2 regions of the Bacillus tuaregi genome follow, and region 1 is predicted to be linked to the other one. Evidence: a T-box and tRNA genes for the amino acid it is inferred to sense, from the RefSeq annotation. Region 1 holds a T-box; the other holds one or more tRNA genes.
What was found. The T-box of region 1 lies ahead of BQ5321_RS18720 (valine--tRNA ligase). A T-box ahead of a tRNA ligase gene usually reads a tRNA of that ligase, here a tRNA-Val.
Positions count from the first base shown of each region.

Region 2: it has a tRNA-Val gene. The T-box ahead of BQ5321_RS18720 (valine--tRNA ligase) is inferred to sense a tRNA for this amino acid. The anticodon was not compared.

Region 1 covers NZ_LT629731.1:3,379,157-3,394,863, forward strand. The annotation lists gene BQ5321_RS18695 (type II secretion system protein) at 1-207, opposite strand, end outside; gene BQ5321_RS18700 (type IV pilus modification PilV family protein) at 606-1,067, shown strand; gene BQ5321_RS18705 (prepilin-type N-terminal cleavage/methylation domain-containing protein) at 1,064-1,528, shown strand; gene BQ5321_RS18710 (hypothetical protein) at 1,532-2,854, shown strand; gene BQ5321_RS18715 (bifunctional folylpolyglutamate synthase/dihydrofolate synthase) at 2,907-4,211, opposite strand; gene BQ5321_RS18720 (valine--tRNA ligase) at 4,287-6,929, opposite strand; T-box leader at 6,980-7,216, opposite strand; gene BQ5321_RS18725 (hypothetical protein) at 7,391-7,582, shown strand; gene ysxE (spore coat protein YsxE) at 7,640-8,677, opposite strand; gene spoVID (stage VI sporulation protein D) at 8,702-9,988, opposite strand; gene hemL (glutamate-1-semialdehyde 2,1-aminomutase) at 10,159-11,448, opposite strand; gene hemB (porphobilinogen synthase) at 11,537-12,517, opposite strand; gene BQ5321_RS18750 (uroporphyrinogen-III synthase) at 12,526-13,308, opposite strand; gene hemC (hydroxymethylbilane synthase) at 13,305-14,240, opposite strand; gene BQ5321_RS18760 (cytochrome C assembly family protein) at 14,260-15,090, opposite strand; gene hemA (glutamyl-tRNA reductase) at 15,106-15,707, opposite strand, start outside.
Region 2 covers NZ_LT629731.1:1,130,583-1,146,289, reverse strand. The annotation lists gene BQ5321_RS07790 (NAD-dependent succinate-semialdehyde dehydrogenase) at 35-1,459, opposite strand; partial or broken gene BQ5321_RS07785 (sigma-54 interaction domain-containing protein) at 1,873-3,276, opposite strand; gene BQ5321_RS07780 (Glu/Leu/Phe/Val family dehydrogenase) at 3,483-4,772, opposite strand; tRNA gene BQ5321_RS07775 (tRNA-Val) at 5,073-5,144, shown strand; gene BQ5321_RS07770 (adenylate kinase) at 5,234-5,899, opposite strand; gene BQ5321_RS07765 (acetate uptake transporter) at 6,107-6,718, opposite strand; gene citZ (citrate synthase) at 6,763-7,902, opposite strand; gene BQ5321_RS07755 (LytR/AlgR family response regulator transcription factor) at 8,138-8,791, shown strand; gene BQ5321_RS07750 (amino acid permease) at 8,865-10,229, opposite strand; gene BQ5321_RS07745 (MFS transporter) at 10,960-12,183, shown strand; gene BQ5321_RS07740 (mannitol-1-phosphate 5-dehydrogenase) at 12,255-13,409, opposite strand; gene BQ5321_RS07735 (BglG family transcription antiterminator) at 13,418-15,511, opposite strand; gene BQ5321_RS07730 (PTS mannitol transporter subunit IICBA) at 15,600-15,707, opposite strand, start outside.

The sequences.
Region 1 (15,707 bases):
ATCACTTAGATACCCCTCGCCTGTCCCGGTATTGACCATTCTTTCTAGTACTTTCTCAGCAAGATTCATTGCCACTAATTGATCTTCATTACTAGTCGTTGCTCGTTGTGCAAAAACAAAATACTGAAAAAACACCGTCAACACAATTCCTAATATCAGGACGGAAGCTAGTATCTCCAATAGCGTAAATCCACGGTCGTTATTCATAGTTATCACTCTTATTATTATTTTTTTATTATTACAAAAAGGAAAAATTAACCTTAGTTATAATATTATAATAACATTTAATTACCAAAATAGTAAGATATTAAATGTGATTTCTGTCACGGTTAAAATGAACTATAATGGTAGTTCTTTCATTCAAAAGGACTTCCTCTACCGAGATAAAATTAAAAATTAATAAAAACAACAAAAATAACACAAATTTCCATTAATAAAGCCTCTTTTTAAATCTAATAATAAAAAATTTAAAGCTAAACGAGGATAGAATATAGTAAAATAATACTATCTAGATATATGTACTAAATTAGGATTAGAATCGAAAATCCCGAGGAAATATTATCCTATTTATAATATTTTCCATTAATCATGGAGGATGGATATCTTTGAATTTTTTTAATCAAAAAGGGACTACCCTAATAGAAGTGCTTTTATCAATCGTCATATTGACTATTGTTTTGACTTCCATAATGAATTTTTTTCCTCAAATGGGACACTTAAATAACAAAAATTTAGCTCATACCAATGCCGTTGGTATTGCAAAAGAAGAGTTATTATTTTGGCAGAATGAGAAAGCTGTATTAAGTGCTCTCGCTAAAAATCAGATGCATACTTTAGAAAACTATAAAGGAGAAGCAGCTGGTTACTATATTTTTGAAAGACAGCTTAATAATTATAAAAGGGAAGTAAAAATTCAAAAAGAGGATGAAAAAAAAGTGAACCCGTCTGGAATTGAGGACGAAGCTAAATATAAAGCACATTATATACACATTACTATTCAAAATAATCAAGACGAATTGATTAGCGAAACGTACGGTTACATTATATATGATACAGGTGTGATATGATGTTCAAACGTAATCAGCAAGGAATAACAGTTATTGAATTATTAATCTCCTTAGCTATTCTTTCATTAATTGGGGTTTTAATTTGGAATGTCTTTTTCCAGGGCCTAGATTTTTCAAGTAAAGAAATAACTAAAAACCGAATGCAGCAGGAAGCAAATATTATCCTCACACATCTAACTAAAATTCATCAAACAGCTGAAGAATATAAAATTGAAACTAACAGTGGTAAGATTTTAGTCACATATCAAGAAGGGGATCAACCACTACAAAAAGTTGCCTTTGAAAATAGTAAACTAACGTTACAAATAAAAAAGCTTGGAGAACAAAGTGAAAATCAGGTGATCGAAGTAAATCCTTTTGTATCCGATATTTCTTTATTAATCCATATTTCGGATATCGATAACCCAAATACAAAAATAACTGTTAATACGCTTTTATCTCGTTTAAGAGGCGGTGAATGATGCATGAATATGAAACGGAATCAGCATGGTTATGCCCTATTAACCACTTTACTTGTTAGTACACTATTAATTTTTATTGCATTCACCTTTTTTGGCCAGTCAGTAAATACGGTGAAACAAAATAAAATCGTGGAAACCAATTCGCAGTCTGTTGCCTTGGCTGAAATGGGCGTAAACTTGGTTGAGTATAAGGTTCGAAATATTTATGAATCTAATAAGTCAGAAATTATCAAACAGATTCAACTTACCCGTGAGGAGGACATTAAAAATAATAGACTTCTATCCAATGAAGTCTATATCCAAAAAGCAGTCGATGAGACGTGGAAGCTGCTTAATGATAAGATTAAAAAGGACACAGATATTACATTAGACGACAAAGCATCAGCATTAATACGTATAGAAAAAATTTACTTCACTAAAAAAGAAAAAGAATTAGATATTGACTTTACGATTTCTGGTATTGAAAATGCAAAAGCCGCTAAAATCAGTACTGATATGTCTATAGACTTTAGTCAGGTCATGACAAATAACGGTAATAATCCATCTAACCCACCTAGTAATGGCGGATATAGTCCTATACTTACTGGGACAGAAATTCCAGATCCCGGTCAATTGGATACATGTAATAGCGCTAAATCAAACTTCACCAATGAAGAATGCCAAATTGAAAAAAGTTCAGTAACATTTGGTAATGATTTAACCTTAAACGATAGTATCTTTAAAGTTATTGGTAAACTTATTGTTGGAAATATGAATAATGACATTAAAAACTCGACACTTTTTATCACAGGTGATTTACAGACAGGACAAATGAATAGTATGAATCAATTGCTACTCCATGTTGGGGGAGATGCAACCATTGGCAACTTAAATGGCAACGGGTTAACAGATTCCACTATTGAAATAATTGGAGAAGCTCAAATAGGAAATGTTAAAATGAAAAATACTACAATGTATATTGGTAATAAAGCCACTATTAATGGTAAAACTACGATTGACGGTAATACTATAATTGGAAATATTAATGGAATGGAAGATTCTACAATATATATAGATTCAATTAAGTCTACTACTATTGCAATAGCAAATCTTGGTAAAAATTCCACATTATGTGTGACCGGTCCTCTCACCATTGGTAATATTAACATAAATAGAAAGGATACTAACAGTAACGTATATGCGAAAAGCAGTATGAATTCAGATGTAATCACAGACGAAAAGGCTTTTAAAAATGCATGTGGTAAAAAATCAGCACCAACTCCACCACCAGTCGCATGGGGAACTCCGGAGATTAATATTAGTTATCGTTATGATTATGATTTATAAGATGACTGAAACACAAAAACAAGCGCATATAGTAGAAGCGCTTGTTTTTGTGTTATATGATTGTATCCTTCAAAAAAACCTTCACCTGCGAAATAAAATACAACGACCCAGTCACAACTAATATCTCATTCTCCTTCAATGTGGTATATTCTGCCATAATCGCCTTTTGCCAATCCTCCTGCACTTTTCTCTGAGATGAACGGCTTAGATTGTACAATGCCTCTGCCATCGATGCTCGTGGATAGTCAAAGCTGACAAACGTCATTTCATCTGCTGTCTTGTCCAGCTTTTCAATCATCTTATCCAATTTTTTATCAGACAGTGCTGAAAAAATCAGCTTAATTCTCTTGTCACCATACCTTTTCGTCAGCTCTGCAGTTAGGGCAGTGATTCCTTCTTCATTATGTGCTCCATCAAGAATCAGGAGAGGATTATGCGAGACTATCTCAAAACGACCTGGCCAATAAGCATCCTTCAAACCAGTAAGAATTTGACTGTCACTGATTTGGAAACCATGCTCCTTATCCAGCTGCTTAGCAGCCATAATCGCCAGGGCTGCATTTTCCGTTTGATGCTGACCAAACATACTTATGGTTATGTTTTGAAGCTCCTGCTCTTCATGCTGCCAAGTAAAGACTTCGCCTGTTTCTATCGAGTGATGATTCTTTACGAAAAAATCCTCATACAATAAATAGACTCCAGCATTCATTTCCTTTGCTCTATTGACAATGACTTCCTTTGCCTCAGGCTGTTTGACTGCTGAAATAAGGCAGGTATCTTTTTTAATGATTCCCGCTTTTTCAAAGGCAATTTCCTCATAGCTGTTTCCGAGGAACTGGGTGTGGTCCAAGCCGATATTTGTAATGATGGACAATAGCGGATGAATGACATTGGTTGAATCAAAACGGCCACCAAGACCAACCTCAAAGATAGCGAGATCGACTGGATGCATTTCAGCAAAATAGTAAATCGCCATCGCGGTAATGATCTCAAATTCAGATGGACCACCGAGCTCCGTGTCCTCCAGCTTGATTGATAGCGGGTAAATGACATTCGCCAGCTGCACGATTTCTTCATCTGTAATCGGAAATCCATTCAAGCTGATGCGTTCATTAAATTGCTCGATATAGGGAGAAGTAAAGGTACCCGTTTCGTAGCCGGCATGTTCCATAATGTTACGCAAATAGGTTACCGTCGAGCCTTTGCCATTCGTTCCCCCGATATGAACATATTTAATCTTCCGTTCCGGATGATTCAGCTTCTCCAGCATCCATTCCATTCGCATCAGACCCGGTTTAATCCCCACACGAAGCCGGGAATGAATCCAGTGCAGTGCTTCTTCATATGTCTGAAACATGATGAATTCTCCTCATATTAATGGTGCCTGGCACCACATATTTATCCCTATGCGGTGCCTGACACCCATCATTAATTAGCCTCTTAATTCCTTTAAGCGTTCTTCTACTGCAGCACGCTTTTCGGTGTAATCTTTTTCTTTTGCTTTTTCTTCCTCGATTACCTTAGCAGGTGCTTTACTTACGAAGCCTTGATTGCTGAGCTTCTTCTGAACACGCTCAACCTCTTTATTTAATTTATCCCATTCCTTTTCAAGGCGGGCAATTTCTTCGTCAAGATTAATCAAGCCTTCAAGCGGAAGGATAATTTCAGCTCCAGTCACAATCGATGTCATCGCTTTGTCTGGAATCGCAACGTCTGTTGCCAGCGTTAATTCCTCTGGGTTACAGAAGCGCTCAAGATAGGCTTTATTGTTTTCAAGCGTTGCCAGTACACCTTGATCCTTTGCTTTCACCATCATTTTAATTTTCTTGCTCATCGGTGTATTAACCTCTGCACGGCTGTTACGAACAGAGCGGATGATTTCCACTAAAAGCTTCATTTCCTCTGCAGCCTTCACATCTGTAAAGGAAGGATTCACTTCCGGCCATGCTGCGACCGTAATCGATTCCCCTTCATGTGGAAGGTTCTGCCAAATCTCCTCTGTGATAAATGGCATGAATGGATGTAATAACCGCATGGTGTTATCTAGAACATAGGCTAGAATGGAACGGGTTGTTTTCTTTGCCGCTTCATCCTCACCGTATAACGGCAGCTTCGCCATCTCAATATACCAGTCACAGAAATCATCCCAAATGAAGTTGTAAAGAACACGTCCTACTTCACCGAATTCATAGCGATCCGAAAGTCTTGTTACATGCTCAATCGTTTCATTTAGACGAGTTAAAATCCATTTATCAGCTACTGATTTTTCACCGCTTAAATCAATTTCCTCATACTTCATGCCGTTCATATTCATCAAGGCAAAACGGGAAGCATTCCAAATCTTATTCGCAAAGTTCCAGGTTGACTCGATTTTTTCTAGGCTGAAGCGTAAATCCTGACCAGGTGATGAGCCGGTTGCAAGGAAATAGCGCAGAGCGTCAGCCCCATACTTGTCAATGACATCCATTGGGTCAACACCGTTGCCAAGTGATTTACTCATCTTTCTGCCTTCTGCATCACGAATCAGGCCGTGAATCAACACATCCTTGAATGGACGCTGCCCTGTAAATTCAATTCCTTGGAAAATCATCCGTGATACCCAGAAGAAAATAATATCATAGCCTGTTACAAGCGCATCTGTTGGGTAGTAGCGTTTATAATCTGCGGCGTCTTGATTCGGCCAGCCTAATGTTGAGAACGGCCAGAGGGCGGAGCTGAACCAAGTATCTAACACGTCATTGTCCTGCTGCCAATTCTCACTGTCTGCCGGTGCTTCTGTACCCACATATACCTCGCCTGTTTCTTTATGATACCAGGCAGGAATTCGGTGTCCCCACCATAGCTGACGAGAAATACACCAGTCGCGAATATTTTCCATCCAGCGTAAATAGGTTTTTTCAAAGCGGTCTGGAACAAAGTTGACTTTTCCTTCCTGCTGTTGCAGTTCAATTGATGCATCGGCTAATGGCTGCATTTTGACAAACCATTGTGTGGATAGATATGGTTCAACCACCGCGCCGCTACGTTCAGAATGGCCGACAGAATGCAGGTGGTCCTCAATCTTAAATAAGACGCCCTGCTCCTCGAGATCCTTAACAATTTGCTTACGGCATTCAAAACGGTCAAGACCTTGATATTTGCCTGCCTTCGCGTTCATTGTGCCATCTTCATTCATCACTAGAACACGCTCTAGATTGTGACGATTCCCTACCTCAAAGTCATTCGGATCATGCGCAGGGGTAATTTTCACGGCACCAGAACCAAATTCCATATCGACATAATCATCACCGACAATTGGAATTTCACGGCCGACAATTGGTAAAATAACGGTTTTGCCAATTAAATGCTTGTAGCGTTCATCCTCAGGGTGAACGGCAACAGCTGTATCACCTAGCATCGTTTCAGGACGAGTGGTTGCAATTTCAATCGAGCCTGAACCATCTGCTAAAGGATATCTCATATGATAAAAGGCACCTTGAACATCTTTATAAATAACCTCAATATCAGAAATCGCTGTTTTCGTTGCTGGGTCCCAGTTAATAATATATTCACCGCGATAGATAAGACCTTTTTCATACAGCTTAACAAAGACCTCGTTCACTGCCTTTGAAAGACCCTCATCCATTGTAAAACGCTCACGAGAGTAATCAAGCCCAAGTCCTAGCTTTGCCCATTGCTCACGGATAAAGCCAGCGTACTCTTCCTTCCACGCCCATGTCTGCTCTAAAAACTTTTCACGGCCTAAATCGTAGCGGCTTTTTCCTTCTTCACGCAGCTTAGCCTCTACCTTTGCCTGTGTCGCAATACCGGCATGGTCCATTCCTGGCAGCCAGAGAACGTCATAGCCCTGCATTCGTTTCATTCTTGTTAAAATATCCTGAAGCGTTGTATCCCAGGCATGACCTAAATGAAGCTTACCTGTAACGTTTGGCGGCGGGATAACGATTGTGTAAGGCTGTTTTTCCTGATCATCCTTCGCTTCGAAAAATTTTCCTTTTAACCACCATTGGTATCTGCCCTTTTCAATCGAATTGGGATCATATTTCGTTGGCATTGTTAATTCATTTTGTTCCATCTTTAAATCCTCCTATGCTTGTTAAACACAATAAAAAACCCCATTCGTCATAAAAGGACGAATGGAGCTGTTGTTCGCGGTACCACCTTTTTTCCGAGCAGAAATAAAACCTGCCGGCACTTAAATGGATAACGGAGTTCCCGTCTTTTACTACTCAAAGCTAGCTTCTTTCGCAAAAGATGCTCGAGGGTGACCTTCCAATGGCTTCACTTAGAAAGCCTTTCAGCAGCTGGCTCTCCTCTCTAAAAGCAAAGGGTCATTGTACTTTTCCCTGTCAATGCATTTATGTAATGAATGATAACCATATAGTATCGAAAAAATAGACTAATCGTCAATAAGGATTGCCGGTTTTTTTATCATTTATACATCTTAGAACGATACCTATAACGTTTTACAGGCACTTATCTATGTAATGAATCATACACTGTGATAAGGATGCTTTTCAATAAGGGGGAAATCCAATGAAAAGACGATATAATCCTTACTCACTTCCACCCTGGCTGCGGACGCTTAGAGGGGCTTGCCAGCAATTTGCGATTCCGTTTAGTGTGTTTCAGGCAATCCGGACCCTTCTGCTGCCGACAGCCTTTGATGTCTTATTGTTAGCCTTCCTCATTCTACTTGCCTGCGCTTTCCATCTTGACCTTATTTAGGCCTGAACATTTATTATTTCCTTTATAACTTCCCAGGCAGAGGAATAGCCCAGCAGATTAAGAATCCTGCTGGGCTGCTTCTTCCTGTTTTTTTTGCCTCTCAATCTCATCGATTCGAAAGACAATATATTCCGTATTTTTCAAGTACCAATAATCCCTTTGCAGCTTTTGGACAGCCTTCCGTTCGTTTCGTTTCTTTCCTTCCTGAAAAAACCGCCGTGCATTTTTAATCAAATTTCCCGGATGGGCTAAATAGCTTAAAAATAACTGCATTTCATCCTCTTTTAGAGGGAAATATTTAAAGTACGTGTACAACCAATCCACCATTTCTTCGGACTGCTTTAGGTACCCCTTTAGGGACCTTGCCATAAAAGGCAGTAAATCATGGATAGGCGCTCCAATATCCGCCTTTTCAAAATTAATAAAATAGCCATAGCCTTTTTCGTCAAAAATAAAATGATCGATGGCCATATTCCCGTGTACAATTACAATACGTGCCTTTTCTTTCTCTTTTGTCCCCTCGTACCAATCATTCAATTTTTGTTTAGAGAAAAACAGTGCCTGCTTGACCGTATGGTAATACGTACAAAACAACAGCTCGAAGGGTGACATATAAATTTTTCTTTCACAGGCATCTAAAAGCTCATCTAAGAATTCCTCTTCCTGCTCTAGCTCCGCCTTCGTTTTTTCATAATGAACCGTTCTTTCCTCTTTATTTACCTTTATTTCACGAGCCGAAATGGAATGGAGTCGGGCAAGCTCACGAAATAGCTGCTGCTGACTTTCAAACGGATCCCTTTTTTCTTCATTTGAAAGCCAGGGCATTAAATAATAAAGATGGTTCTCATCTAAAACCGCATAACGGCCATCCAGAGTCGGATAGATTGGAACGATACGATTATAGCCCTTTTGATATAAGGTTTGAACATGCCTGATAAAGTCAATTCCATGCTGAGGGTTAATTTTTTTAAAAGCAAAAATACCATGGTTTGAATAAACCTTATGGATATTCCCCATATCCTCCACGAAATAGGGCTCAATCCTATAGCTTCTTAATAATTGAGCTATTTTTTTTAAGCTATCAGATTCTCTCATATGATCCCTCTATTTTTATGGGACTTACCTTTGAGTTTGAGCTATAGGTATATACAATACTTGACCTTCGTAAATATCTTGATTTAATTCCATCTGATTCACTCTCTGAATTTGTGCAACGGGTACCTCATATCGCTCGGAAATGAGATCCAATGTTTCTCCGTTTTGCACAATACACATCGTTACTCTTGTATGCTCTTCCTCTGCCTTTCGGGCAAAGAACTCTGATAAGGTAAGGCTTTGTTTGTTCTTCCATTTTTTACTCTTTTTCTTATCAGTATCATCTGATGGTGAATCCTCTTCCTCTATTTCATCGAGCATTTCCTCCATCTCTAAAGTCTTAACCTTTTCAGGTGCTTCTGTCTTCTCATCTAATCCCTCTGTTATCTCCTCGACCTTTTCTTCTAGCACAGGCGATGCTGGCTTCTGAGGTTCTTCACTTCGTTTAGATGAAAAAACAATTTCAGGTAAAGAGGCCGGCTCGGTTTCCTCTTCTCTCGGATTCTCCTGCTCCGTTTCCCTGAATATTACTTCAGGTTCCGGATATTCTGGCTCTTCGGAATACGTATGCTTGGTTACGGTCGGATTTACATCTTTTCGCTCGTATAAATATTCCGATTGATTAGCTTTGTCCAGATTAGCCTCTTCTTGTTCAGCGTCTTCTGCCTGATAATCATCCTGTATTTCAGCTTGAGGATTTTTTCTGGCCGCCACCTCGAATGGTTTAAATATTTCTGATGATTCTTCGTCGGTATATTGTGGTTTGGCAAATGGATTTTTCCTTTCGTCATAATCTTCCTCAGGTAAAATGGATTCGCGATATGCCGGCTCAAATTCATATGATATAGGCTCTGGATAATCATCCTGTATCAGCTCATGCTGCTGTTCACCATATAAGCCAGTAATCATTAAATCAGCAGACAGTCGTAAACAGCTTTTCTCTGGAAAGGCATAATCAAAGGTCTCCACTGTCACTTGTATGTCATTCAGATCCTCAATTCGATTTTTCGGGATGGTAATCTCTACTGGAAATAAGTGCGAAAATAAATGTACGCCCTCTTCCCTTACCTCCACGGTTTGAATGAGCTTTGGATTTGCAAAATACTCCACTTCCTCGGCATCTAACTGATCACGATTATATTCGCCTGATAACTCCAGCGAGCCTTTAATGGTCACATATTGATCGCTTTCCTTTATCGTAATGATTGGATCAAGAGAGATCGACACAAGCTCATCGACTTCCTGTCCTTTTTGAAACCAAACTGACTCTTCTAGCGAGAATCGTAAATAGGATTGATTTCCATGCGACAAAGCGAACTCCTCCCTTCCATTCCATCCTGTTACTCACTATGTCATTAATCACTCTATGAATCTGGAGGAAATATTATGAGTTCCAAGCCACAAAAAAACACCCATCATGAAAATGGGTGCTTTTAACTTCATTCAGCAAATGCTTTTTGTACCGAAAATACCTTTCTCGATTACTTGCGCAAGGTAGAGAAAGAATATTCAATGGCAGAGATTGTTTTTTCAATATCTTCATCACTGTGTGACTTCGATAAGAACAAGCCTTCAAATTGGGATGGAGGCAGAAATACGCCCTGCTCTGCCATCGCACGGTAATAAGCAGCAAAAAAGTCTAAGTTAGATTGTTTAGCTGTATCATAATTGATGACCGCTTCATTGGTAAAGAAGAAGCCTATCATGGAGCCAGCACGATTTACGGTTGCCGGTACATCATATTTCTCGGATGCAGCCTTAATACCAGCTTCCAGTCGGTCTCCTTTACGCTCAAATTCTTTATAATCAGCCTCTGTCAGCTGACGAATCGTTTCATAGCCAGCAGTCATAGCAAGCGGGTTGCCTGATAATGTACCCGCTTGATAAATGGTACCGCTCGGAGCCACTTTTTCCATTATTTCCGCTTTACCGCCATAAGCTCCAACCGGAAGTCCTCCTCCAATGACTTTACCGAGACAGGTAATATCAGGAGTAATACCAAAATAACCCTGTGCACAGTTATAGCCAACACGGAAGCCTGTCATGACTTCATCAAAGATCAGCAGCGCTCCGTACTCAGTCGTCAGCTCGCGAAGACCCTCTAAGAAGCCTGGAAGTGGTGGTACAACACCCATATTTCCTGCTACCGGCTCAACAATCACTCCGGCAATATCTTTGCCAAATTGTTCGAATGCATACTTCACACCATCTAAATCATTGTAGGCAACCGTTAGGGTATTTTTCGCTACGCCTTCAGGAACACCTGGGCTGTCCGGTAAGCCTAATGTTGCTACACCAGAGCCAGCCTTAATTAATAAGGAGTCAGAGCTTCCGTGATAGCAGCCTTCAAATTTTAAAATAATGTTACGACCCGTGTATCCTCTTGCAAGTCTTAAGGCACTCATGGTCGCCTCTGTACCAGACGAAACCATACGGATCATTTCCACGGATGGTACACGTTCGATGACCAGTTTAGCTAATTGATTTTCTGTTAATGAGGGAGCACCGAAGCTTGTCCCTAACTCTGTCATTTTCTTTAACGCTTCTACTACCTGATCATTAGAATGTCCTAAAATCAGCGGACCCCAAGATAGAACATAATCAATATATTCATTGCCATCGATGTCATAGATTTTGGAACCCTTTCCTCTTTCCATAAAAATCGGATCCATATTAACAGATTTAAAAGCACGTACCGGGCTGTTAACACCGCCTGGCATTAAGTTTACAGCTTCTTGAAAGGCTTTCTTAGATTTTTCGTAAGAGCGCATGGTGATCCCTCTTTCCTCGTAATTATTCCACTGCAAATATCAATGGATTATTCTATCTATTGCTTTTTATTCTTTGATTCTCATTAGATTACTGCTCTTTCAGCCAGCGGGCTGCGTCCTTTGCATGGTAGGTAATAATGAGATCGCTGCCGGCACGCTTCATACCTGTCAGCATTTCCATGACAACGCCCTTTTCATCGATCCAGCCATTAGCCGCTGCCGCTTTTACCATAGAAAATTCTCCGCTTACATTGTAGGTGACAATCGGAAGGTTGAAACGGTCCCTCACATCGCGAACAATATCCAGGTATGGCATCCCCGGTTTGACAATTAGGAAATCGGCTCCTTCTTGTACATCTGATTCAGCTTCACGAAAAGCCTCAAGTCGATTGGCTGGATCCATCTGGTACGCTTTTCTATCTCCAAATTGAGGTGTACTGTCTGCCGCGTCACGGAATGGACCGTAGAAGGCAGAAGCATATTTAACAGCGTATGACATGATTGGAACATTTTCGAAGCCCGCTTCGTCTAAGCCTTTACGAATTGCTGCCACAAACCCATCCATCATGTTGGAAGGTGCAATGATATCAGCTCCTGCGCGCGCCTGACTAACCGCTGTTTGAACTAATAATTCAAGCGATGGGTCATTTAAGACCTGATCCTTTTCAATGACACCGCAATGTCCATGGCTTGTATATTCACATAGGCAAGTATCCGCAATGACAACGATGTCCTGATATCGTTCTTTAATAAAACGTGCAGCCTCCTGGACGATGCCATGATCATGGTAGGCACCTGAACCACACTCATCCTTTTCGTTCGGAATCCCGAATAATAGAACGGACTTAATCCCTAATGAAACGACCTCATCCATCTCTTCTGATAGTCTATCAAGTGAATACTGATAGACTCCGGGCATGGACGAAATTTCATTTTTAATATTATTCCCTTCAATGACAAAGATAGGATAAATAAAATCCTCCACTCTTATGAAAGTTTCTCTTACTAACGCACGCATTGAAGCAGATTGTCTTAATCTACGGTGACGTGTAAATTGTAAATCCATCATTACCCCTCCTATAAGGATGATACCTTTAATAAATAATCAGCTACTTCTTTTATTAAATTTTCAACTGTGTAGACAGAAGGAACGGCATGAATCGTCAAGCCCCAGCTTTCCGCCTTTTTGTGTGCAACAGGTCCAATACAGGCAAAAACACACCGTTGTATTCGATCAGATAGACCGTTTTCTTCTACAACCTGCATAAAATGATCAATTGTTGAAGGACTTGTAAAGGGAATAATATCGAGCTTATTCTCTGAAAGCAGACGGGCTAGTTTTTCTTTACTTTCCTCTGGAAAATAGGTTTCATAGATCACGATTTCATCCACTATTGCCCCAATATGACGTAATTCAGTTGAAATATAATCCCTTGCCAAATTACCCTTTGGAATTAATACCCTGTCCCCGGCTTTCACCAACGGACAAAATTCCATGACAAACGCTTCCGCCACATACTCAGCCGGAATAAAATCCACCTTCAAGCCCTGCGCCTCTATCGCCTGTGCCGTTTTCTCACCAATAGCGGCAATTTTAAGGGGCAGCGTAGTCCCTTTTGGCCAATGCGATAAAAAGGCTGTTACTGCCACACTGCTTGTTAAAATCAACCAATCGTATGTATGGAGCTTTTTCATTATGTCTTGATGTTCTTCTAAAAATGCAGTGGGCCTGAAAGCCAATAAAGGAATCTCAATAGGTGTCCCGCCAAATTTTCTTACAACATCTGAAAAAGCCTTCGCCTGACCCTTTCCCCTTGGAACTAATACCGTTTTATTTTTGAGGGGGGACGAGGCAGTCATTCCCGGTCAAGCTCCTCTTTCACACTATCAATTAACTTCTTTGCACCCTTCTCAATCAACGTTTGCGCAAGCATTTCACCAAGCTCCTCAGGATTTTGCCCACTTATCGCTTCCTTGTAAATGGTGGTTCCATCCGGTGAAGCAACCAATCCGGTTAAAACGATTTCAGCTTGGTCTGTTAGCTTTGCAAAGCCGGCAATCGGCACCTGGCAGCCGCCTTCCATTCTATTTAAAAACGCTCTTTCGGCTAGTACCGTCTGCTGTGTTTCCAAACAGGTAAATTTCTTCAACAGTCCTAATAATTCCTCATCACTTCCACGGCATTCAATGGAAAGGGCCCCTTGTCCCACTGCTGGCAGACAAACCTCAGGCTCAAGGAACTCTGTGACAACATCCTTTGCCCAGCCCATCCGAGATAGTCCTGCAGCCGCTAAAATAATCGCATCATAGTCTTCATTTTCCAGCTTCGACAACCTCGTATCAATGTTTCCTCGAATCCATTTGATCTCAATATCAGATCGTTGCGCCAACAGCTGCGCACCTCTGCGCAGGCTGCTTGTTCCTACAACAGCACCGGGCTTTAAATCATGAAATTTAACATGATTCTTAGAGATAAAGGCATCACGATAATCCTCACGCTCTGGAATACATCCGATCACAAGGCCATCTGGCAGAACAGCAGGCATATCCTTCATACTATGGACAGCCATATCAATCTCTTTATCAAGCATCGCTTGTTCAATTTCCTTTACGAATAAGCCTTTACCGCCTACCTTTGAAAGCGTGACATCTAAAATTTTATCACCCTTTGTGACTATTTCTCTTACTTCAAAATCAAAGGAATCATCCAATGCTTTCAACTGTTTAATAACCCAATTCGTTTGTGTTAACGCAAGCTTGCTGCGTCTTGAACCGACAATAATTTTTCTCATAATGAGCCTCCTAGCTAGTCTACAACCAAATGTGGAAGGATGAAAAACTTCCAATTAGGAAGAAATTAATTAATAGAATGAGAAATGCTGCAATATTCCACAGTGCAAGCGACTTTCCAGCTAATCCTCTTCTAATTCGTAAATATAAATAGACACAGTAAATGGCAAGTACAAATACGGAACCAATAATTTTCGGGTCAACCCAGGATAAATTTGGCAGCTTAAGATACGCCCATTGTGATCCTAGTATGACCCCAATCATCAGCATAGGCGCTCCAATCACATTTGATACGTAGGACATCTGTTCAAGCTTGGATAAATCTGAAATTCGCCAAAGTCTTTTTCCCCATTTTTTCCCTTTTAATAAATTATACTGCAATAAGTATAGTAGCGAGAAGACGAATGATAAAGAAAAAGCTCCATAGGATAGAATAGCTGCCGTAATATGGATTAATAGCAGTTCTGATACGAGCTGCTGCGCCATTACCGTTGAGTCCAATTGATCAGGTGCAAAAGTATGTATAACCATAAACATGAAACCAATTACATTTGTGAAAAAGACAATAAAATCAACTCGTAAAAGACGATTGATAATGAGTGAGAGAGTAATTAGTACCCACACATAAAAATAAAGGCCCTCAAAAATAGTCAGCACAGGAAAGCGTCCCGTATTGACCATGTATAAGTACAAAAAAATCGACTGCAAAACCCATACAAACGAAAGTAACCAGAAGGCAGTACGGTTTGCCCTCCGGTTATGATGTAGAAAATCAATGAAATATAACAATACGCTTACGGCATACAGAATAACCGTTAACTCATGCAGCCGCGTCATTACGTTATCCATCATAGCCGGATGACCTCTTTATGATTGAAAGGCAGGCTGTGATGAATGAACATTTACCGGTTTTTGTTCGGCCGCTTTCACTTCTCGTTGTTTTTCAACAAGCTCTTCAATATTAAAAATAGACATAAACAATTCTAATTTTTCATCAGCATTCTTAGAACCGGCTAATTCCTTCGCTTGTAATATTGGATCCTTTAACATCTGATTAATGATACTCTTAGTATGTTTGTTCAATACCTTCCTATCACGGTCACTCAAATGGGAAAGCTTTCTCTCAAGACTTTTCATTGTTTCTGCCTGTATAGAAAGTGCCTTTTCACGAAGAGCAGATATCACAGGAACCACACCCAGCATGTTTAACCATTGCTTAAATTCTACGATTTCCTGCTCTACCATTAAGAGAATCGTTTCAGCCGCCTTTTTCCGCTCCTGCAGATTGGCTTCCACAATCCCTTCTAAATCATCGATATCATATAGGAACACGCTATCCAATTCACTTAAGGCTGGGTCTAAATCACGGGGTACAGCAATATCAACCATGAATAAAGGCTTGCCTTTTCGCTTTTTCTCAACGTTTTCTATCATATTCTTTGTAATGACAAAATCCTTTGCTCCTGTCG
Region 2 (15,707 bases), 2.2 Mb from region 1:
TGATAGTCTATCAACAAACATGCCTCTTCTCTTCTTACCCTTCACTTAAAGCAATTGAAATATATTTTATTTCTAAAAACTCTTCAATTCCGAAATGTCCGCCCTCTCTGCCAAGACCGCTTTCTTTAAAGCCTCCAAACGGTGCTTGAGCCGTTGATGGGAGACCATCATTCAAGCCAACGATTCCATACTCAATCTCTTCGCTCATGCGAAAAGCTCGGCTAAGGTTTTCTGTGAAAATATAGGCAGCTAATCCATAGCGGGAATTATTAGCCCTTTCTATTACTTCCTCTTCTGTTTTAAACGTTGCAATCGGAGCCAACGGACCAAAAATTTCATCCTGCATACATTCCATATCCTCATTAATACCGGTTAATATCATTGGTTCATGATAAAAACCTTCTTCATCTATAGGCTTCTTCCCTGAGTATGCAATCTTTCCACCTTTATCAACCACGTCATTTACTAAACCTGTTACTTTATCAAATGCTGCACGATCAATTAATGGCCCAATAGTAGTCCCCTCTGCTAGCCCATTACCAACCTTTAGTTTTTCTAATCTTTCCTGGAAAATCCGAATGAATTCCTCTGCAACTGCTTCTTGTACATAAATGCGATTGGTGCAAATACAGGTCTGGCCCGCATTACGAAACTTAGACTGAATTAAGCCTTCAGCCGCTTTATCTAAATTCGCATCGTCCATAACAATAAATGGCGCATTTCCGCCTAGCTCCAAGCTGACCTTTTTCACATGATTGGCCGCACCACGCATCAATGTTTTGCCAACCTCTGTTGAACCAGTGAAAGTTATTTTTGTCACCCGTGCATCCTTCAGCCAAACATCACCTATCTCTGCTGATTTACCTGTAATCACGTTGATTACACCTCTTGGAATTCCCGCTTCATGAGCAAGCTCTGCTAATTTTAGAGCGGTTAATGGTGTTTGATTGGCAGGCTTGACGACACATGTACAACCTGCTGCGAGAGCTGGAGCCACTTTTCTTGTAATCATCGCTGCTGGAAAATTCCATGGTGTAATGGCTGCCACAACGCCAACTGGTTCTTTGCGCACAATAATTCTTTTATTCGGATGTGAAGCTGGAATCGTTTCCCCGTAAATACGCTTTCCTTCTTCGGCATACCAGGAAATAAAGCTGTTTGCATATTGTACTTCTCCCAATGCTTCATGTAATGGTTTTCCCTGCTCTGTTGTCATAATTCTCGCTATTTCATTCTTGTTTACTTCTATTAATTGATACCATTTCATCAGGATTCGATAGCGTTCTTCAGCGGTCTTTTTTGACCAGTTCTTAAAGGCCACATAAGCGGCATCCACCGCTTGTTTTGCTTCTAGTGCTCCGCCAGTAGGCACCGCACCGATTACTTCCCTTGTTGCAGGATTTGCCACTTCTGTAAATAGCTCATACTCATTACCAACCCATTGTCCATCAATATACATTGGGTAAATCTCATATTTTTTGATACTCTCCATGTTTACGTTCGCCCCCTATCAAATTCGCCCGTCGAATTTGCGTCCGGATTACCTGAGCTCGCTCGATAAACTACCTTTAAAAAATCCGTGACATCCGCCGGAGGCTTAACTTCATTCAGCCGGAGTTTGAACCCCCACTATATCGAAGAACCATTTGCATTCATCCCCCACTTGTAGAAGTGGAGGACTTCTGCTGAATGAAGTTAAACCTAATCATAGCGCTTTTCATTTGCGTTTATCATATTCTTTGCAAATTTCATGCCAATAGTAAATCCAATTTTTCTTTTATTCTTTAATAAATTCTATTCACCAATGCATATATCTATTTATCTTTGAATCACAGTAAAGATGTTTCAGATCATACCTCTTGAAACAGTGCTTTATAAATACGAATTACCACTTACAATTTTTTGATACTTTCTGCTAACAGAGGACTGGCTTATTCCTAATGCTTTAGCTGCTTTTGTGGTTGTTTTATATTGGTTCATTGCCATGACAATCAATTGCTCCTCCACAGCCTCAATGGCATCCTGTAAAGGCATGACTCTTGTTACAACAGGCTTCATTTTTTTTCGCTCATATCCTAATGATAGAAATTGGCTAACAAATTCAGCATCAATCGCTGATTGTTCAGCTGATACAACTAATCTCTCAATAATGTTCTGCAGCTCCCTAACATTTCCTGGCCAAGAATAGCATTCAAGCATATTTACAGCATCAGGGGTTAACTGATACTGACGGTCGTATTTTTCATTCAGCTGCTGGAGGAAATGAAAGGCCAGCAGTGATATGTCCTCCACTCTTTCCCGTAATGGAGGAATTTTTATCGGAATGACATTCAAGCGATAAAATAAATCCTCACGAAAGTGACCTTCCTCCACTAGCTTTTCAAGCTTCTTATTAGTTGCTGCGATGATTTGGACATCAATATTAATCGGTTTTGTACTCCCGATTGGAATAACCTCCTGCTCTTGAAGAACTCTGAGAAGCTTCACTTGTAAATGCATTGGCATTTCACCAATTTCATCAAGAAACAAAATCCCACCATTTGCTTGTTTAAAGTAGCCTTCTTTCCCATTCCTATCTGCGCCAGTAAAGGATCCCTTTACATAACCAAACAATTCACTTTCCAATAAATTTTCCGGAATTGCTCCACAATTAAGCTTAAGAAAGGGTTTGTCCGCTCTTCGACCAAATTGGTGAATAGCCTCTGCAATGACCTCTTTCCCAACACCTGATTCTCCGTTAAGAAGAACGGTTGAAGAGAAATCAGCGATTTTCTTTACTTGATGAATAATCTTTTCCATTTTTGGACTACTAAAAATCAATTTTTTTGACAATTGATCCTTCATTTTAAACTGCAGTAATTCCCTTTTATAGAGTTCAGATTTTTCTCGAATTTCCTGTAACTCATTCTTTAAGCGGGATGTTTCGGTAATATCCCTTGAGGCAATGACAATCCGCTCTAATTCATTGTTGTCATTAAAGATTGGATTTCCAACAGCGAGTATCTTTCTTCCCGTACTTGTTTCCTGAACAACTGAAACCTTCTTTTGCTTTTCCATAACCAATCTTGATACTGATGGTGTAAAATACCCCTTATCGACAAGCTCCATGATATTTTTTCCGATTAACTCTTTTAATTCAACCTGCCAAAAATTCTCTATTACCTTTTCGCTGTAGCGAATTAATTCTCCTTTTGCATTCACAACCAGTATTTCATCATAAATACTAGAGAGAATTGCATTTAAATCCGTATTTAATTCCTTAATATATTGAATTTCATTTATCTTCGGTTGATTTAACAGTTGAGAGAAACCATCTTCAGCTGTATTCATAACGTTGTTCTGATTTACTTTTTCGTTCGTGTTAGAAACCATGATTCCATCTCCCTTTATCTCTTAAGAAGATATTATCACTTTATTTAGAATTTTAAAAATTTAAAAGGTAGAAAAGAATATCCTTTCCTACCTTTTGCAGAGATGTATCATTAGTAATTCAGCCAGCCTCTTAATCTTGAGGCTTCCGCAATCTTTTCGATTCCTTCTATATATGCGGCAATTTTAAAGTTGACATGATACTTTTTAGCTGTGGAGACAACATTTATAAAGCTTTCTTTCATTTTTTCCTGCAAGCGTTCATCAACGGTTTCTTCTGTCCAATAATATCCCTGGTTATTTTGACACCACTCGAAATAAGACACTACAACTCCCCCAGAGTTTGCAAGTATATCAGGAACCAGCAGAATTCCACGGTCATCAAGAGTTTGAATTGCCTCCTTTGTCGTCGGACCGTTAGCAGCTTCAATCACAATCTGGCACTTTATTTTATCTGCATTATGCTTATTTATCACGCCTGAAATCGCGGCAGGGATTAATACATCACAAGGTTTTTCTAACAGCTCATGGTTTGTGATCGAGGTTGAAAAATGATTCGATACAATTCCAAAGGAGTCTCTATTATCAAGCAAATACGGAATATCCAATCCGTTTTCGTCGTATAGACCACCTAAAGCATCACCAATTCCTACAATCTTTGCACCAAGCTCATATAAATACTGCGCCAAATAGCTCCCTACATTTCCAAACCCCTGGATAATTACCTTCGTGTCCTTTAAGGACAGCTTTTTCATATCACATACCATTTGCAGCGTATAGAAAACGCCTTTCGAGGTTGCCGTTTCTCTCCCCTTGGAACCGCCTAATGCAACGGGCTTACCCGTGATAAAACCAGGGGAATCGAATTCACGGATATGATCATATTCATCCAGCATCCAGGCCATAATCTGCGAATTTGTATACATATCTGGGGCAGGAATATCCTTTGTCGGTCCAACTAATTGGCTGACAGCTCGAACATATCCCCTGCTCAATCTTTCTAATTCACCTAAGCTCATTGTTCGAGGGTCACAAACAATACCTCCTTTGGCCCCGCCATAAGGAAGATTTGTGACACCACATTTTAAGCTCATCCAACCAGCGAGCGCTTTCACTTCCTCTGGCGTCACATCTGGATGAAAGCGAATGCCTCCCTTTGTCGGCCCCTTCGCATCATTGTGTTGCGCCCGATAGCCTTGGAAAATCTGCACTTCCCCATTGTCCATGCGAACCGGAATGCTCACTTCTAAGAACCTCATTGGCTTTTTAATTAACTCGTACACCTGAGGTGGATAATTCATAATTTGCACCGCTTCCTGCAGTGTTTCTTGAAACTCCAAAAGCGAATTATCTTTCTCTTTTATGACATCCGATTGTTTTACATGAACTGATTTAATAGCCACTATAAACACCTCGATATTATTATTTTATATAAAAACACTATGCAAATACTGTGCCAACATTTTATTCGAGCTGACTTCTGATGAAATAGGATACAGAGGAATATTTATCAGCTACACTATGAAAATTTGACTAAGTTATGCATAAATGCATAATCTGTTCTTTTACGGATAAAAACGCAGTGAAATCCAACTTTAATTACTATCACTGCTGAATAAAATAAAACTCAACTAATTTAATATTGACAAACATGCAAATTTGCCCTATATTTATAGATGTCGATACAAACTATATATTAGCAAGATCCGATAGTTCAGTGGGAGAATACATCCTTGACAGGGATGGGGTCGGGGGTTCGAATCCCTCTCGGATCATCAAAAAACACTTTCATTTGAAAGTGTTTTTCTTTTATTATTATTAAAAAAGAGCTAATCTGAATAGATTAACTCTTTTATCTCATTTTTTATCCCTTTGAAGAGTATGTAGCTTGATTTAGAATAACCTCAATATCCTGAAATACCTTATCTATCGGCTTTGACCCTTCAAAATCCCGTAAATTTCCCTTTTCTCTATAGTAATCTAAAAGTGGTTGCTGCTGATCAATATTGACTTTTAATCTTGTACCAACTGTTTCTTCATTGTCATCAGCTCGCTGATACAGCTCACCGCTGCACTTATCACATTCCCCTTCAGCCTTCGTCGGATTAAAAATTAAGTGATAGGTAGATCCACAATCACGACAAATTCTTCGCCCCGTTAACCTGGCCATCAGCTCTTCAGGAGCAACATTAATATTTAATACATGATCAATACTTTTACCTGTTTCAGACAGAATTTGATCAAGTACCTCCGCTTGAGCTGTTGTTCTAGGAAAACCATCTAAGAGGAAGCCTTTTGTACAATCCTCTTTACTTAAACGCTCTCGAACAATGCCAATTGTTACTTCATCTGGAACAAGTTCACCTGCATCCATATACTCCTTTGCCTTTTTTCCTAACTGTGTGCCCTCCTTTATGGCTGCACGAAACATATCTCCCGTTGAAATATGCGGAATATCATACTTTTCAATAATTTGTTCTGCTTGTGTTCCTTTACCTGCACCCGGTAGTCCCATTAACAATAAATTCACTTATGATCTCTCCCTTTTGTCCTTTAATCTGTATTGGTGGGCAAATGGCCTTTGATATACACGAACCTGTAATCATCCTAATGAATCATTACAGACATGCATATATCAAAGGCCATCTAATAAAGTTGATAGAGCTTTATTCAATTTGGTAGAGTGAATAAGGCTGTATCGATTTATTTATATTATTTATTATTTACATTTATAAAATTATGCACTTTTCCCAAAACGTTCTAGTTGTTTCTTTTTGAATGATCCAATTGGAAGAATATCTTTTTCAAATAATGGATTTAAGATACCCGCAGCAGATGCATACCAAGCAGCAAAAGCCGTAGCCAATCCAAAGTATCCTGCCATTGGTCCAGAAATAATTCCAAACTCAGTTAAATCCAAAAGAATAAAAGTGATAAATAATAATGTAAACACAAGATTTAAAGCTGGGTTAATACGGAAAGTACCAATCCACATATAGAAGGTAAAAATGGTCCAGGCAACTAAAAAGATACCTAAAGCAATATTCATATCTGCACCAAAATGCAATACTCCGGTTAACTCAAAGTAAACCATGGAAGCCAAGGAAATCCAGAAGGCACCGTAAGATGTAAAGGCTGTAGCGCCAAATGTATTGTCCTTTTTAAATTCCCACATACCTGCCAACAGCTGTGCCAAACCTCCATAAAATAATGCTAACGGTAAAAACACATCGCCAACGGAGGCTGGAAGAAGCCCTGCATTCTTACAGCTTAATACAAATGTCGTTAAGGCAAATGCCGCTAATCCTAATGGACCTGGATCTGCAATGGAAATCTTTTTTTCGCTCATCGTCTTTTTCTCCTCACCATAAATTTAATAGTTAGTGAATAACCTTAGGCAATAACGTCCATCGATTCATCACGCTCATGAATAGGTAAAAATAATTGATTTTTAAGTCCTGTATATTCGGCACGAGGTCGAATTAAACGGTTATTCTCATATTGTTCTAGGATGTGGGCAATCCATCCAGAGACGCGGCTGACAGCAAAAATCGGTGTAAAGAGATCATGCTGAATACCAAGACTGTGATAGACAGAAGCTGAATAGAAATCCACATTGGGAAGCAATCCCTTTTCCTCTGTAACAATTTTTTCAATAGCAAGTGACATGTAATACCACTTTTCTTCTCCTGTTACCCCAGCTAATTGCTTCGACATTTCCCGCAAATGCTTTGCACGAGGATCACCCGTCTGGTAAACACGATGACCAAAGCCCATAATCTTTTCTTTATTTTCAAAAGCGTTATGTAAGTATGCTTCAACCTCAGTAATATCTTTAATTTCGGCGAGCATTTTCATTACGCGCTCATTTGCTCCACCGTGTAATGGACCCTTTAACGCACCAAGTGCAGCAGTCACTCCAGAATACATATCAGAAAGGGTAGCAACACACACACGAGCTGTAAAGGTTGATGCATTTAATTCATGGTCAGCATGGAGAATAAGTGCTTTATTAAAGGCACTTTCTGAGACTTTATCTGGAACTTCACCATTCAACATATATAAAAAGTTAGCGGCAAAGCTTACATTTTCTTTCGGCATAAGCGGCTGCTTTCCTTCGCTGATACGAGAATATGCAGCCACAATAGAAGCTAATTTCCCTTGCAAGCGCAGTGCCTTGCGATAGTTAGCTCCTTCTGACATTTGATTTGTCTCTTCATCATAGATGGCAAGTGCTGATACACAATTCATTAAGATTGTCATTGGATGGGTGTTTTCTTTAGAAAGTTTCTCAATTGTATCTAATATTTCAATCGGAAGGAAAGCGTTTTCAAATAGTTCACTTTTAAATTCAGCTAGCTGCTGAGAGGTAGGAAGTTTATTGAACCAAAGCAGGTAAATGACTTCTTCAAATTGAGCGTAATCTGTAAGGTCATCAACATTGTATCCCCGATAGGTTAATACATCATTAATAATGGAACTTACAGAAGATGTGGTTGCAACGACTCCCTCTAAACCCTTTGCTTTTACCATATAATCCCCTCTTTCATTTAATTTTCCTTTATTTGCTGTCACACAATTGTTCAGGAAAAAACATCTGCTATACAATACAAGCTTAACTTGTTTTTGATTATATAACACAGGTATAAATTTGTCTGAAAATTTGGATAAAACGTTTTATTTTAAGATGAAAGGAATTATATGGATATGAAACCAAGATTAAGTTATAATTTAACTAATATTACAAAAAGGGAGAAAATTCTGCAAAATGAGTAATGTTAATATTTACAAATTCATTAAAGATTGGGTTCCTCCAGAAGCCTCGATTGCCTTTGCAGATAGTAAACAATATTTAGATTATCAGTCTGGCATACATGATATTCGCATCCGCCCTGGACAACCAATTCCACAAGGCAGTATTAGTGAACGTGTTTTTCAACAACGAAGTCGTATTGAATCGTTAGTAAATGAATCCGTATTTGGTATCCCTTATTACGGTATTGGATATCCAATAGAAGAAGATAACGGTTTTATTGGTGCATTAACTGTGATTCTCCCCCCCTTGTATGCATTAAATCATAAACAGTCATCCTATACCTTTATTACGGGAAAGCAAGGGGAAATTTGGAATCCAATTCCTATCGATCAAATAGCATATATCGAAAGCAACCAAAAGAAAACTTGGTTTTATACAACAGACGGTCAGTATAGTACCATTCAAACGTTAAGAGTTCTCGAGCAGCGGCTTCCGAATACATTCCTTCGTATTCATCGATCCTATATCGTGAATATCTCATTTATACAGCAGCTTTATCGAGACGTATCCTCTAACTTAATCATGAAATTAAAGATTCCAAACTGCCCTGAATTGACCGTTAGCCAGACCTATGTGACAACCGTACGTAGGATTTTGGAGTTTTAACGAATACAACTAATTTTTTACAAGTAATTAAAAAGAGAAGCCCATGATTTTTTGGGCTTCTCTAAAATTTTGATCATGCTACAGATGTAACACGCTTCTGCTGCTTTTCCTTTTTCACTACAAAAGAAAGAATGATTAAGACGGTTAATACTGACAGACATACGATTGTACCAATAATATTTTGGGGATTAAATATAAAAGCAATAAAAATCCCTATTAAAGATATTGCAGCAAAAATCGTTGTGTATGGGAACCATTTTACTTTAAATGCCGGAACCTTAGTATATTGTTTACGTAGCTTTAATTGAGCCAAACAAATACTTAGCCATAGCAGTAATACAGTAAAACCAGGTATTGACATTAAATAGCTAATGACTTGATCAGGAGTTAGATAGGCTAAAAATACACCAACTAATATAAAAACTGTTGTTAAAAAAATACCATTTAACGGGATTCCTTTTTTAGTAATAAAGGAAAATAACCTTGGTGCTTCTCCATTTTGCGCCATCGAAAATAATGTTCTGGATGTTGCATAGATTCCTGAGTTTGCCGCTGATAAAACAGCCGTTAAAAGAACGAAATTCATGACGTGTGATGCACCTGGAAGGCCTGATAAACTGAATACTTGCACAAACGGACTATCTACTGAACTCACTGCATTCCAAGGAATGATTCCACAAATCACTAAAATAGGCAATACATAGAATAATATAACCCTTGCAACGGTTCCTTTAATGATTTTCGGAATGACTTTTTCACTATCTTTTGTTTCAGTTACAGCTACACCAATTAACTCTGCCCCCCCATAGGAGAACATGACGACTAGAAATGCACTCAGCATCCCTCCAAGTCCATTTGGGAAAAAGCCACCGTGAGCAGTGTAATTAGAAAAAGCAGCATTCGTTGTGTTTGGAAGTATATTAAATAAAATCAATGCTCCTAGAATAATAAAGGCCGTTAAAGTGATGATTTTTATACTCGCAAACCAAAACTCCATTTCCCCATAATGTTTGACTTGGAATAGATTAATACCAACAATAAAGGTTGCACAGAGTACGCTTAAGATCCATAGTGGGATGGATGGAAACCAGTACTGCAAAAAGCTACCTGCGGCTAATAATTCAACCGTTGTGACAATTAACCAGTTAATCCAATACAGCCAGCCAACAAGAAAAGATGACTGAAAGCCAAAAGCTTTATTGATTAGGCTTTGGACATTGTCATTTGGATAAACCATTGCCATTTCTCCTAAAGCTGCCATCACAATGAACAGTAAGAGCCCCCCGATTAGATAAGCCACAACTACACTCGGACCGGCCATATTCAATGTATCTGAGCTTCCTTTAAAGATTCCTGTCCCGATCATACCTGCTAATGCTATAAATTGAACATGTCTTGGTAGTAAGCCTCGTTGTAAATTTTGCTGATTCTCACTCATGCTGTCACACCTACTTTTTATAAGTCGATTTAGTTAATAATATAGTATCTTTTTCAGTTGAACGCTTTCTAGCTTTTTAGCTTTTTAGCTTTTTAGCTTTTGTGCGTTAAAGTATTTTACTATATTAATATATCATATTATAAAAAGGTGTCAAATTTTTATAATCCCTTGAACAAAAAAAACAACCACAGGATTGTTTTCAAAAACAGTCTCTAGCTTTTTATAAAAAGGACTGGGAACATAGACTGTTATTATGATAGATTTGTAAACTTTACTTTCCTTTTCTCTCTCCGCTCTAGTAACAAAAGAATCATGATAATAAAGATTAATATACTTGAAAGTATAAGCGTAACATCTCCGCTATATAAACCGATTATTCCAATACATGCGAACAGTATTAGCAGATATTGTGGATAAAATCTCATAGCTGATTCACTCCCCAGAAATCTTTATTTATTTTATATCTTTCTTGCTCCCAATCACTATAAGAAATGAATTTATACTCTCCCTAGTAATATTTTACTACAAGTACATGCATCTAATAAGTAGTAATAAGGAAATTTCATACTTTAACGAATAATTAGATAGTTAAACTAATAATAAAAAACTCTTTCTATGAATAATCATTTTGTACAGCATATCATTCTTTATTATTTATTTTTAATTTTGAATTTTACAAATTATATGAATTCATTCATAATAGAAATAATACTTGGAAAGGAAAACAGCAATGGAGAATAGGAAAGAAATGGACTTACAAAATATCAATCGAATTACCTTTATCCTTTTTTGGACTGGCTTAGTCGTTCTATGTTCGTTATACGTAACCATCCCCCTGCTGCCTGTTTTTGCTTCAACCTTTAGCCTATCAGCTAGCCAGGCCGCTTGGGCAGGAAGCATATTTTCGATTTTTTTCGCAGCCGGCTGTTTATTTGTCGGAGTCCTCTCAGACCGATACGGGCGGAAAAACGTGATGATTGTTGGGTTGGTTTGTTTTTCGTTCGTGACGTTTTTAGTAGGATTATCGAATAGCTACAGCAGTCTGCTTGTTCTAAGAGCCCTCCAAGGGGCAGCTGCCGCAACCTTTTCACCTGTTGCCCTTACATACGTTGGCATGATGTATCCTCAAGCAAAAAGAGTCACCACAATTGGAATTATCAGCTCAGGCTTTTTAATTGCTGGAATCGTCGGACAGCTAATCAGCTCTAGTATTGAACAAGCTTTCAACTGGAATGCTGTATTTCTTATTTTAAGCATTATTTATTTCATAACGACGATTCTCTTAATTATTATTTTACCGAATGATGAAATACACCATGGCAACCATGATTTTTTATCTGTCATAAAAAAATTCAAAATTCCATTCACACAAAAAAAGCTTATCCTTTGCAACAGCATTGCTATTATGATTTTACTATCATTTGTCGGGATGTATACTGCCTTAGGAAATTTCTTAAGTAGTCATTATAGCTTTAATGATCAAGAAATCTTTTACGTCCGTGCTGCAGGAATCATCGGAATGCTTTTATCTCCTTTTACTGGTCGATTCGTACAAAGGTTTGGAATGAGAAAAGTATTGATCAGCGGACTTGTTTCCTCTATTACTGGATTATTATTAATGGGGCTTATCCAGCAATTATGGCTGATGATTGTAATGAGCATTCTCTTCGTTTGTGGAATAGCGGTTGTGGTGCCTTCCATGCTTGCTTTAGTGGGGCAACTTAGCGGAAACGAAAAAGGTATCGCCACTTCTCTATATACCTTCATATTATTTATTGGTGCCAGTATCGGACCCCTTTTGGCGACAGTGTTATTAAAAACCGGAAATCTCTCACTACCATTTATTGTGTTTGGCTGTATCTTAGCATGCGGCCTATTGATGGCCTTCTTCCTTTTTTCAACGAAGGAAAAAAACAGCACATCACAAGTGAATTCTCAATCATTTGATGCATAGAACAAAAGTCCTTCATCAAAACGATGAAGGACTTTTTATTGGAATATTGAACACTACTGAAAGCTGTACATTTATTTCCGATACTCTGCCTTAAAGCTCTCATATTTATCTACAATCGTTTTGACTGCTTCATCTGTCTCAGCTAAATGACTGATTTCTTTTAAAACGTAAGGAACACCATGTTCTTGAATCATTTCTTGCAGTTTTACTGATTCTGGGTCCTCTTGTATATCAAATAGTAAGCAGGCTGCGATGGCACTTGCTAGGTTTTGATATGACAAGCCTAATTTTTTTGCCTCTACAAGCGGTTTTACTAACCGATCTTCTGCACCAAGCTTACGAATCGGAGAGCGACCGACACGCGTTACATCATCATTTAAGTGCTGGTTTTGGAAACGACCTAGAATTTTCTTAATATATTTTTGATGCTCTGCTTCATCTAATTCATAGCGTTTGATTAAATAGGCACCTGTTTCCTCAATAGTAGCTTTTACCTTTTCATATACAGCTGGGTCATTTAATGTTTGATCAATGGTTTCTTTACCGTCTAAATATCCGAAATAGGCGGTTACAGCATGACCTGTATTAACTGTAAAAAGCTTACGCTCAATAAATGGTGCCAAATCAGCTACTTTTGTCATACCTTCCACTACCGGAATATCGTCTGTTGTTTCAACAACCCATTCAAAATAAGGCTCAACTAGGACATCAAGTGAATTTTTATTGTCCTGGATAGGTACAATTCGATCAACAGCAGAATTAAAGAAGCTAACCGTGCCTTCCATTTTTTTCATTGTATCATTATCCAACGCTTTTAAAATATGACCCTTTAATATGTCTGTAGCCGATATTTGATTTTCACAGGCAATGACATACACCTTTGCATTTGAAGTATTCAGTCTAGCCTGCAGGCCTTTTGCAATTAATGGAGCGATATGCGGAAGTATATTGGGACCAATCGCTGTGGTAATATACGTTGCCTCCTGAATAGCCTGTACGACTTCTTCTTCCTGCTTCATATTATTTAAACCTGATACATTTTTAATTTCAGTAAAGGTTGGCTGATCCTCTGCTGTTTTAACTTTGTAGGCTTTTTCTTCATTTAATCTAGAAATAATCTCATCAGCGATATCTACAAACGTTACATGATAGCCTGATTGTGAAAATAAAGCTCCAATAAAACCTCTACCAATATTTCCTGCACCAAAATGGACTACCTTTTTCATATATCATTTCATTCCTTTACAAATTTATTTTGCAAATAATCAAAAAAAGTATCTTCAAGCTTTGCACGGATGACTTTTTCATTTGCTGATGAAAAAATCATGATTGCTTTTTTATCTTCGACAATTATGGAACTAACAATGCTTATAATTTCCAATTGAAGTTGATTTAATTTCTCAGGGGCAAGAAGCAGCAGGATATTATGAATATCCATTTGTTTACCATCCATTCCTAACAACCGAAACGGTGTCTCTAAATGAGCGATATGGTAGGCTATTTCTTCAACACCTTCATGTCGACAGTGAAATAATGCCAAATTGGTGTCGGGAATGCCTAAACCCCCTTTCGTCTCTCTTGCCAGCAATTGATGATAAACTCCAGCTGGGTCGGAAACCAACTTCTGTTCCGAACAGCGGGTAACCATTTCCTTGAGAAATTGCTTATAATCTGGATTGTTTTTTGAGCGATAGACAGATAAATTACGTAATATTTCACGAATACTATTTTGAACCTCATCCACTTCCTGCATGAAATCAGCTAATGGCTTTACTTTTGGTTTATTTAATTTAGATGTTTTGATTTCAGTATGATAGTTGGTCTGCCTTGTGATTTTTGGAATATGAGTACCAATGTAATCATAGATAGCTTCAATATCCTTTTCATACAACAAGGGATTGACAAAGACATATTCTAAGCTTTCGAGCACAGGCAGGATAACAGTTGAAATAATAATCCCATAATGACTAACATCCCTTGTCTGGATTTCCTTAATAGAAGCGACATCTGTTACGGTTATTTCCGGCACTTCTTTTTTAATTCGGCTTGCCAGCATTTTTGATGTACCGATACCTGTCGGACAAACAATTAAGGCGCGTATCTGCACTTCTTCTTTTCGTAACTCTAATGCTGAACCAAAATGTAACACAATATAAGCAAGTTCATCATCCGTAAACTTAATCGTATTAAATTCCTTTGCAACACTTTTACTTACAGCTAAATACAACAAGGGATACTTCTTTTTAATTTCATCGGTTAGTGGATTAAACGAGCTTAAGCCTTTTCTTAGACGGAAAATCGAGGGTTCCATATGGGCCAGCAGCCCTTGAAACAAAGAAAAATCGGCTGTTAAATCACTATTCATTTGTTCTGATACATGCTGAATAATCTTTTTTATGGACCTGCCTATTAACACACTATCATAATTGATGTATTCTGCCTCATGGACCTTTGAGCCCCGTAATACCATAACAAGGAAAGCAGCTTCGATATCGCTCAATCGAATAGCGAAGTGATGGAAAAAGTCATTACTAATTTCCTTTATAAATCGAAATTCTTCTGATGACTGTATATTTTCCAGCTCAATTTCAGATTTCGAAAGGCAAAATCCCATCTCAATCCTCTGTAAAGAAATACAAATATGAATTAAGAATGTAATATAATCGCTGTCAGCCAGTTTAGTATGAAGATGTTTTATTTTTTCATAAACAACCTCATCAATTACTTTTAGATAGGATTTTTTTAAGTAATAAAGAATCCGGTCCTTTTCAATTTGATCATTGGCAAGCAGAATTAAGCTTTCGATTAATTCGTTATTAAAATAAATGAGATAAAAATTAACCAGTGCCTTACGGATTTTTCCTTCCTCACCTGTTAATCCGACTCCAACACCCCTTTTTCTATCAAGCTCAATCCCATAGTCCTGAAGCCATTCCGCTAATTCATCTAAATCAGTACCTAGCGTTGTGATGGATACACCAAGATCCTTTGACAATGAAGCTAATTTAACCGGATCCTTGGATTCAATCATCTTCACAAAGCAAAGCAGTCTTCTCTCCTCTAAAGAAAGATCCTGTGGCTTTACTTTTGTAAGCTTCTGAATCAGTCGATAAATATTTTGATTGGATCCGACAATCGACAGCCCATTGTCACTTGTTTTCTCCATCTGTAAATCAAAGGATTCAAGTATTTTCTCAATATTCTTTAAATCCCTTTGGATGGTTCTAACACTTACATGAAGATAGCTTGCAAAGGATAATGCCGTATGCCTTCCGCTTTTTTTAATCAATAATTCTAAAATAGCCTTTTCTCTCGCTGTTATCAGCATAGACATCAGCTCTTTTCGAGTATTCGTATGTATAAAATAATTCTATAAATAGGAATAAGAAAGATGCCGAAGCATCTTTCTAACCTTTTTATTTTTCAAATGATGACCCGATAATCTCTAGAATATCGTCCACGGACTTCGCAGTTGCCATTTTTTCAACATTTTCCATTTCAGAGCATGTAACAGCAATTGCCGA